Regions from separate parts of the Cytobacillus sp. SAFR-174 genome, predicted to be linked through region 1. Evidence: riboswitches for the same ligand, from Rfam matches in the RefSeq annotation. Region 1 holds a riboswitch; the other holds the start of a gene.
What was found. A riboswitch is a leader RNA that binds a small molecule or an ion and turns the genes downstream of it on or off. The one in region 1 is predicted to bind glycine.
Positions count from the first base shown of each region.

Region 2: linked by a shared signal. The riboswitch ahead of gcvT (glycine cleavage system aminomethyltransferase GcvT) and the one ahead of purU (formyltetrahydrofolate deformylase) in region 1 are both predicted to bind glycine.

Region 1 is NZ_JBQCMZ010000010.1:88,432-92,733, reverse strand. Features, by position in the region: partial or broken gene ACTHRG_RS12175 (alkaline phosphatase D family protein) at 1-793, opposite strand, end outside; gene ACTHRG_RS12170 (hypothetical protein) at 1,102-1,419, shown strand; gene ACTHRG_RS12165 (FbpB family small basic protein) at 1,652-1,777, opposite strand; gene purU (formyltetrahydrofolate deformylase) at 1,841-2,707, opposite strand; glycine riboswitch at 2,846-2,946, opposite strand; gene ACTHRG_RS12155 (MFS transporter) at 3,105-4,292, opposite strand.
Region 2 is NZ_JBQCMZ010000022.1:2,003-6,304, reverse strand. Features, by position in the region: gene ACTHRG_RS19040 (YqhG family protein) at 1-104, opposite strand, end outside; gene ACTHRG_RS19035 (DEAD/DEAH box helicase) at 82-1,770, opposite strand; glycine riboswitch at 1,951-2,039, shown strand; gene gcvT (glycine cleavage system aminomethyltransferase GcvT) at 2,199-3,302, shown strand; gene gcvPA (aminomethyl-transferring glycine dehydrogenase subunit GcvPA) at 3,319-4,302, shown strand, end outside.

The DNA.
Region 1 (4,302 bases):
AAGTGACCACCCAAGGGAAAGCAGCATGAGCTTCTCTCAGATGCGGATCAGTTTTATACTGGGCATGGCGATTCCTGTAATCTTCTATAGAGATAATTTCCGGTCCGCTATGGTGGCGGACGTTTCCTGTTGGTGAAATATATTCATTTGGTCCATATTCATATATGTAGTCGCCAAGGTGAATGACAAAATCCAAATTTTCCTTTGCCATATGCTGATAGGCTGTAAAAAATCCATGTTCATACTGCTGACATGAAGCAAATGCAAATGATAGCCCTGAAACTTTGGCACCCGCAGGCGGAAGTGTCTTTGTTTTGCCGATTGGGCTTAGTTCATTGCCGCTTTTAAAACGATAATAATAGACAGTGTCCGGCATTAAGCCTTCTGCCTCCACGTGCACTGAATGCGCCAAATCCGGCACCGCAATTTCTGTTCCGCGTTTAACAACTTTTCGGAAGTGTTCATCTGCAGCAAGTTCCCATTTGACTGGTACAGCATGATTTGGCATCCCGCCTCCATTAAGCGGATCGGGTGCTAGCCTTGTCCATAAAACCACACTGTCCGAAAGAGGATCTCCTGATGCGACACCGAGCGTAAAAGGGTATTTGCTGAACTTAGGCGCAGCATCAACCGTTAGATTACCCACCCCTAAAGATTGCGCCATAGCCAGCGCCAGCGAAAAACCGGCTATTTTCCCTGCACCAGATAGAAAGCTCCGGCGGTCAATGTCCCTCTTCAGGTTCTCTTCATTAAATTTCCTGATTAAATCATCAATCGATCTCTCATTGTTCATTTTCTTCACCTCTTAACATGGATTCACAATTGATTATAAGAGGTGTTTTTTAAAGTAATATGAAGACATGTAAAGGAAGAAAATAGATTCTCTGCCTATTTTATCAGGACTTTTGTAAGGATTGGTTGTTCATACAGCCTATAATCTATATTTGCGGTCAACAATCCTTTGTATTCCCGCACCTTTTGCCCCAGATTTTTTTACAATATAAACATAGAATATTAACGAATCCTGTCAGATTCTTTTAGTTTACTAATCTATAAATAGTGGTTATGATGATAGTTATAATCTTGAAAAGGGGTGAGGGAATGACGAAACGTCAGGTAATGCCACTTTTACTGCTGTCTGTGTTTTTATCCTTTCTCATTACCCAATACCCTGGAGTCCATTATAATGACATTCCGATGGACCAAAGCAAAGCGGTAACAGTTTCGGACTTTACCGAGAGCTTCCTATTAAAAGATGATCCCAAAAAGCATATCTTCACGTTGGATATCATCTCTTTATCCATTACAATCCTGACAGTTATCCTTTTTGTATATAGTGCTCTGCACATCGCCCGCAGGAAAAAGATACTTTATACTCCAATTTTCTACGAGGCGAATTATGTCATTCAAGCTCCTTAATTGTCCAGCAAAACAATTAAAGGAGGAAGACATAATGTGGATTAGATTTTTAATGATTGGGTTATTTTCATTAACAGCTTCCAGCCTGTTCTTTTATCAGGGGATGGAAATGTATCATGCTTTCACAGATTTCTTCAGACAAAAATAAAGAGTAGGCGCCCGGGGATTCCCTGGGCGTTTTTAATTCATTTAAAAACCCGGCCTGTTTTATTCCCAGGCCGGGTGTACTTTCTTACTGTGCTTTTGCATATTTATCGTCTATTTTTTTTTCGATCTTCTCAAGCTCACGGCGATCTTTTAAAAGTTCTTCTCTATTAACCTTTATCATTTCAAGCATTGATAATTTTTTCTTTTTCATTTCTGCTCACCTTCTTTCATGATGGTAATCTTTCTGGATGCAAGATCTTTTTTTCAGTGCCGCTTAAAAAACAATCGTCTTATTACCATGCACTATGACTTTGTCTTCCACATGCCAGGCGACTGCCTGTGCGAGGACCTGCCTCTCCACATGCCTGCCGGCAATTTTGAGATCCTGTGCAGTGTGCCGGTGGTTAACCCGCTGGACATCCTGCTCAATGATCGGCCCTTCATCCAAATCATTTGTTACATAATGGGCGGTTGCCCCAATCAGCTTGACTCCGCGGTTAAACGCCCGGGCATAAGGATTGGCTCCCACGAAGGCCGGCAGAAAGCTGTGATGGATATTGATAATCCTGTTTGGATATTTGGAAATAAAGCTTGGTGAAAGAATCTGCATATATCTCGCAAGCACAATGAAATCCGCTTTTCCATCCAGCAGCTCAACCGCCTTTTGCTCAGCTTCCGCTTTAGTATCCGGCGTAATCGGAACATGATGATATGGTATTCCAAAACCCTCCACCACTTCCCTCATGTCAGGGTGATTGCTGATCACTAAGGGAATATCCACTTCAAGCTCCTTTGATTTCCATCGCCACAGCAGCTCGAGCAGACAGTGATCCATTTTAGAAACAAATATGGCCATCCGCTTGCGCTCGCCTTTGCCGCTCAGCTTCCACTCCATAGAGTATTCCCTGGCCATCTCAGGCAGATCTTCTTTCAGTTTTGAAAAGGACTCATCAAAATGATTCATATCGAATTCAATCCGCATGAAGAAGATGCCTGCCAGCGGATCGGTTGTGTGCTGGTCAAAATGCACAATGTTCGCGTTATGCTCCAGCAGAAAGTTAGAGACTGTGGAGATGATGCCTGGCCTCTCTGGACAGGATATCAGCAATGTCGCCCGGTTTGCGTTAACATTTATATTCATCTAGATTCCTCCAACTGCCTTGCCATCCATATAAAAAGGACAGAAAAAAGGCGGCTTCTTTATCCCCCTTCTCTGTCCTTTTACCTGAGAGTTTGACCCCTTTGGTGTCGCATAGTCCATGCGCGCTCTCCAGAGATGCGTCCGACTGAGGTTCTGTCTACCTGAGAGATTGGCTTCAAGGGTATTTTTGAAGCTTGCTCCTTCGGTGGCTACTGTATGCTCTCTCCCGCAGCCGTCATTCGCTCAATATTTTTGTTATTTTCAGAATAATATATTTTTTAACTTATGTCAATCGAACTAGGTTTCTTTCACAAAATTGCCACAATTCTCAGCCTGTATTTATAGCTGATTTCCTTTGGGAAAAAGAAAAGCTTGAAGACAATGTCTCCAAGCTTTTTTACACAGCAGCCTTCGGTTTTGGCTCCCTTTTTTGCCATGCAACCGTGATAAATAACGTAACAATCAATAAGGCCAGACCGAGAACAAACGGATAGGTTATCCGTACATCGTAAAGCACACCGGCAATCGTTGGCCCCAGAACGTTTCCAATGCTCATATAAGCATTGTTCATTCCCATCGCAAACCCCTGTTCATTACCGGCCATTTTTGAGATTAGCGTGGTTAAAACCGGGCGCAGAATGGAAGTTGCAAGGAAAATGATCAGCGAAATAACGAAGAAAAGTGCATAGCTGCCTGCAAACAGTGAAACTAGGAATCCTGACGCGGCAACAGCCAAAAAGATATTCAATACCTTTCCCTCTCCGAATTTATTAACCACCCGATCGACTACGAATAACTGAACAATAACACTAATGACACCCGTTGAAGTCACCATAATGGCAATTTCCTGCGGAGTAGCAGCAAACTCATTATCAAGGTAGAGCCCCAGCACTGATTCATACGCCATTAGTCCAAAGCTCATCACCAATGTAATGACAAGCGGAATAAAATATGGCTTCTTAACGGACATGGCCAGTTTCTTGACCATCGGTTCCTCTTCAGGCATCTCACCCGGCACTGTCTGCAAAGTGCTGCTTTCTTCGAGGAGGACAATGGAGAATAGAACAGCCACTAGAGATACTAGCGCTGAGATCAAAAACGGCATTTTCAGGCCGAAGTCTGCCAAAAACCCGCCAATTCCAGGTCCAACCACAATTCCAAGTGACATCGCAGCTGATACAAGGCCATTCCCTTTTGCACGCTGCTCCATGGTAGTAATATCAGCAATGTAAGCAAAAATGGCTGGAATCAGCAAGGCAGCTCCAACGCCACCAATAACACGTGAAAAGTATAGCAGCCAAATGGAATCTACTGCATAAAAGACCAGCATGGATAATGTCAAACCAGCTAACCCGTAAATAATCATCTTTCTGCGGCCGTACTGGTCAGCCCACTTCCCTGCAATGGGAGAAAAAATCAGCTGGGCACCCGCAAAAATGGCAATCATCAGGCCTGCTGCCGTTCCTCCCTGATTGATGGATTCCAGATAAGCCGGCAAAATCGGAATGATAATCCCAAAGCTTCCGATTGCAATAAACATATTGATCATCAAAATGATCATCTTTTTCTTCTGATCCCCTGACAAAACGGATACC
Region 2 (4,302 bases), on a different contig from region 1:
ATCGTCAGCTGTACGGTCATATACCCCGGACCTCTATCAATTATTTCACACCCATTTGCGTGAAAATACCTTTCAAGGAATTTATGAATTTCCTGTTGCTGCATTCAGTTCACCTTCTTTCAGATCCTCCGCGAATTGAATCATGCTCGTCAAGTTCTCCATTTTAATTCTCATTTCACCTTCTGAAGCCGATTTTCCGAAAATATCAACAAGGTGATCGTCAATACTGCCGAATTCAAGCTTTGTTAAAATGTCATCTAAATCACCAATGACTTTTTCGAAGAGATGTATTTTCTCATATAGAAGCTTCATTATGTGTTCTTCGACTGTTTCTTTCGTGGCGAAATTATAAATCATGACATCCTTTTCCTGGCCGAGACGATGGATGCGCCCAATCCTTTGTTCGAGCCGCATTGGATTCCAGGGGAGATCAAAATTTATGATATGGTTGCAGAATTGCAGGTTTATTCCTTCTCCTCCCGCTTCTGTTGCAATCAGGACTTGAGCATTCTTTTGGAAAAGCTCCCTCATCCAGTCCTTTTTGCCTCTTTTAAATCCTCCCCTGAACGGAACCGATGTGATGCCATATTGCTTTAAAAACCACTGCAGGTACATTTGCGTTGCCCTGTATTCAGTAAAGATTATGACCTTGTCATTTATTTTCTGTATTAATTCCAGTGCTTTTTGAGCTTTTGAGTTTTGCTGGACCGCTTCAACCTTTTTAATAAGGTATTGTATTTGCTCCTGGAAAGCTATTGAAGGCTGCTCCTGTCTTTTCAGCATATTCTGAAGCGTAAAATAGACAGCTTCTCTGCTTGAGCATGCCTCTCTTTGCAGGGTCATTACTGAAAACTGGCTGGAACTCACCCAATTTTCTTCACTCCGCAGCTCTGTTACAGCTTCATAGAGCTCAAGCTCTGCCTGCGAAAATTCAATCGGTATGGTTTCCACATGCCGTTTGGTCCATTCAATCCCGGTATCTGCCCTGCGGTTGCGGATCATGACTTTGTTTACGAGTTCCTTTAGATGTGCATCATCGTTCAAAGATCGTGAGTCTTTTTTATAATTTTCATAAAAAGCTGATTCATTGCCAAGATGTCCGGGTTTAAGCAGGGACACAAGATTGAAAATTTCACTGATTCGATTCTGAATGGGTGTTGCTGTTAATAGCAGGCAAAACTTCTTTTTAAGGTTTTGTACAAATTCATAGTTTCTCGTTTTATTATTTTTCAGCTTGTGAGCTTCGTCTATAATGATCAGGTCATAATCAAGGCTGTAAATAATGTCTCGATGAGGATTGCGTTTGGCTGTATCGATGGATGATACCACAACGTCGCATTGTTCCCATACATAGCTTTTCCGCTGCGCCACAGCAGGAATGAAAAATTTGCTGTTCAGCTCCATGGCCCACTGGGAAACGAGGGAAGCTGGAACAAGTATAAGGACTTTTTTTACGAGTCCTCGGATCATATATTCCTTTAATATCAGCCCAGCTTCAATCGTTTTTCCAAGACCGACTTCATCAGCCAGGATCGCCTTGCCGTTCATGCTTTCGACTACCTGCTTGGCCACTTCCAGCTGATGGGGAAGAGGAGTAAGGTTCGGCAGATGCTTCGGAGCCTGCAAGCCTTCAAAGTCAGGAATAGTGGTATGGTTCTCAACCTCAACAGCCAGTTTATAAAGCTCCCAGTTTCCCCATGGGCCGTCGTCATCAATCCTTTTTAAGAATTCATCCTGCCAGGCAGAATCAAAGCCAATTTGCACTGTCATAAAAACAGCTCCTTTTATCTATATAAAGATATTGCCCAAACCTTGTTAAGGTGGTACGATGTTAATAGCTTTGAAAGTTTTGAAAGTTAACACATTACATTTAGTTAACCGATGTAATGGATGCTTAATTTTTTCTGTTTGGTATAAGTATGACCATCTTGGAAAATTTTATAAATGCGAATGATAACAAGGGGAGAGACTACATTTGTAGCGCCGAAGGAGCAAGCAAAATCTGTGAATCTCTCAGGCAAAAGAACTCTTGTTTGACGCAGCTCTGGAGAGTGCTTTTTAATAAGCCACCCAAGGGGACAGCCGGTTTCGGTAAACTTTCAGGTGCAAGGACAGAGATCTTCTCATAATTGAGGGGATACTCTGTCCTTTTTTATGTTCCTAAAACAAATTTCAAAAGATTTAAGGGGGACGAGTAAATGTCACAGTTAAAACGCACGCCTTTATATGAGGTGTACAAGGATTACGGAGCCAAAACCATCGACTTCGGCGGCTGGGACCTTCCTGTTCAATTTTCTAGCATTAAAGAAGAACATGAAGCAGTCCGTACAAAAGCCGGCCTTTTTGATGTATCCCATATGGGTGAAATCGAAGTGAAGGGGACGGACAGTCTTAAATACCTTCAAAAAATGATGACGAACGATATTTCCAAATTAAAGAACTCAGGTGCTCAATATACAGCCATGTGCTATGAAAATGGCGGAACTGTTGATGATTTACTTGTCTATAAAATAGAGGATGACCACTATTTGCTGGTTGTAAATGCTTCTAATATCGAAAAGGATTTCAATTGGCTGCAGGACCATGCTGAAGGCAATGTGGAATTGAAAAACCTTTCAGAAGATATGGCACAGCTGGCGATTCAGGGGCCGCTTGCAGAAAAAGTGCTCCAAAAGCTTGCTGGTACGAATCTATCGGATATCGGATTCTTCAAATTCCAGCAGGATGTTGATTTGAATGGCAAGAAAGCGCTTGTCTCCAGAACTGGATATACAGGAGAAGACGGATTTGAAGTTTACTGTGATGCCAAGGATGCAGCCGCATTATGGAATGAAATTCTTGAAGCAGGCAAAGAAGAAGGCGTTCTCCCATGCGGACTTGGCGCAAGGGATACCCTTCGCTTTGAAGCAAACCTGGCACTCTATGGCCAGGAGCTCTCACCTGAGATCACACCGCTTGAGGCAGGAATAGGCTTTGCTGTCAAGGTGAATAAAGAAGCGGATTTCATCGGAAAAGAAGTGCTTAAGAACCAAAAAGAAAACGGGGTGCCGCGCAAGCTGGCCGGAATTGAAATGATTGACCGCGGTATTCCGCGCCATGGATATCCTGTATATAAGGGAGAAGAACTGATCGGGGAAGTGACAACAGGCACTCAATCTCCGACATTGAAAAAGAACATCGGCCTTGTTCTTATCAAGAAAGAGCATGCGGAGCTTGGAACTGAATTGGAAGTGGAGATTCGCGGCAAACGGCTGAAGGCTAAGATTGAAGCAACACCTTTTTACAAAAGAGAAAAGAACTAACCGGGGGGAGAAAATGATGAAACATCGCTATTTACCGATGACAGAGTCTGACCAGAAAGCAATGCTTGAGAAAATCGGCGTCAGTTCTGTGGAAGAATTATTCAGTGATATTCCCGAGAGTGTAAGATTTAAGGGCGAATATAAAATCAAGCCGGCGAAATCAGAGACAGCCTTACTGAAAGAGCTTACTAAAATGGCTCAAAAAAACGCTGATCTTCGCACAAATACATCTTTCCTTGGTGCGGGCGTTTATGATCATTACATGCCGGTCATTGTGGATCATGTATTATCCCGTTCAGAGTTTTATACTGCCTATACTCCTTACCAGCCGGAAATTTCCCAGGGAGAGCTGCAGGCAATTTTCGAATTCCAGACCATGATCTGTGAATTAACAGGAATGGATGTTGCCAACTCATCCATGTATGATGGCGGAACTGCACTTGCTGAAGCAGCCATGCTAAGCGCAGGCAGCACACGCCGGAAGAAAATATTAATCTCAAGCGCAGTTCACCCTGAATCGAAGGAAGTAGTCAAAACATACGCAAAGGGCCAATATATTGAAGTGATTGAGATCCCTCATAAAGAAGGCACCACTGACCTTGAAGCCCTAAATGAAATGATTGGCGATGATATCGCTGCTGTGATTGTACAATACCCTAACTTTTTTGGCAGAGTCGAGCCATTAAAAGAGCTTGAGGAAATTATTCATGCCCACAAGTCCATGTTTGTTGTTTCAAGCAACCCGCTTGCTCTTGGCGCACTGACACCTCCGGGAAAATTCGGAGCAGACATCGTAGCAGGAGATGCTCAGGTTTTCGGTATTCCTACGGCTTTTGGAGGCCCTCATTGCGGATATTTTGCCGTAACATCCAAGCTGATGAGAAAAGTGCCGGGACGTCTTGTCGGGCAAACGGTAGACGATCAGGGACGCCGCGGTTTCGTGCTTACCCTTCAGGCGCGTGAACAGCATATACGCCGTGATAAGGCAACGTCCAATATC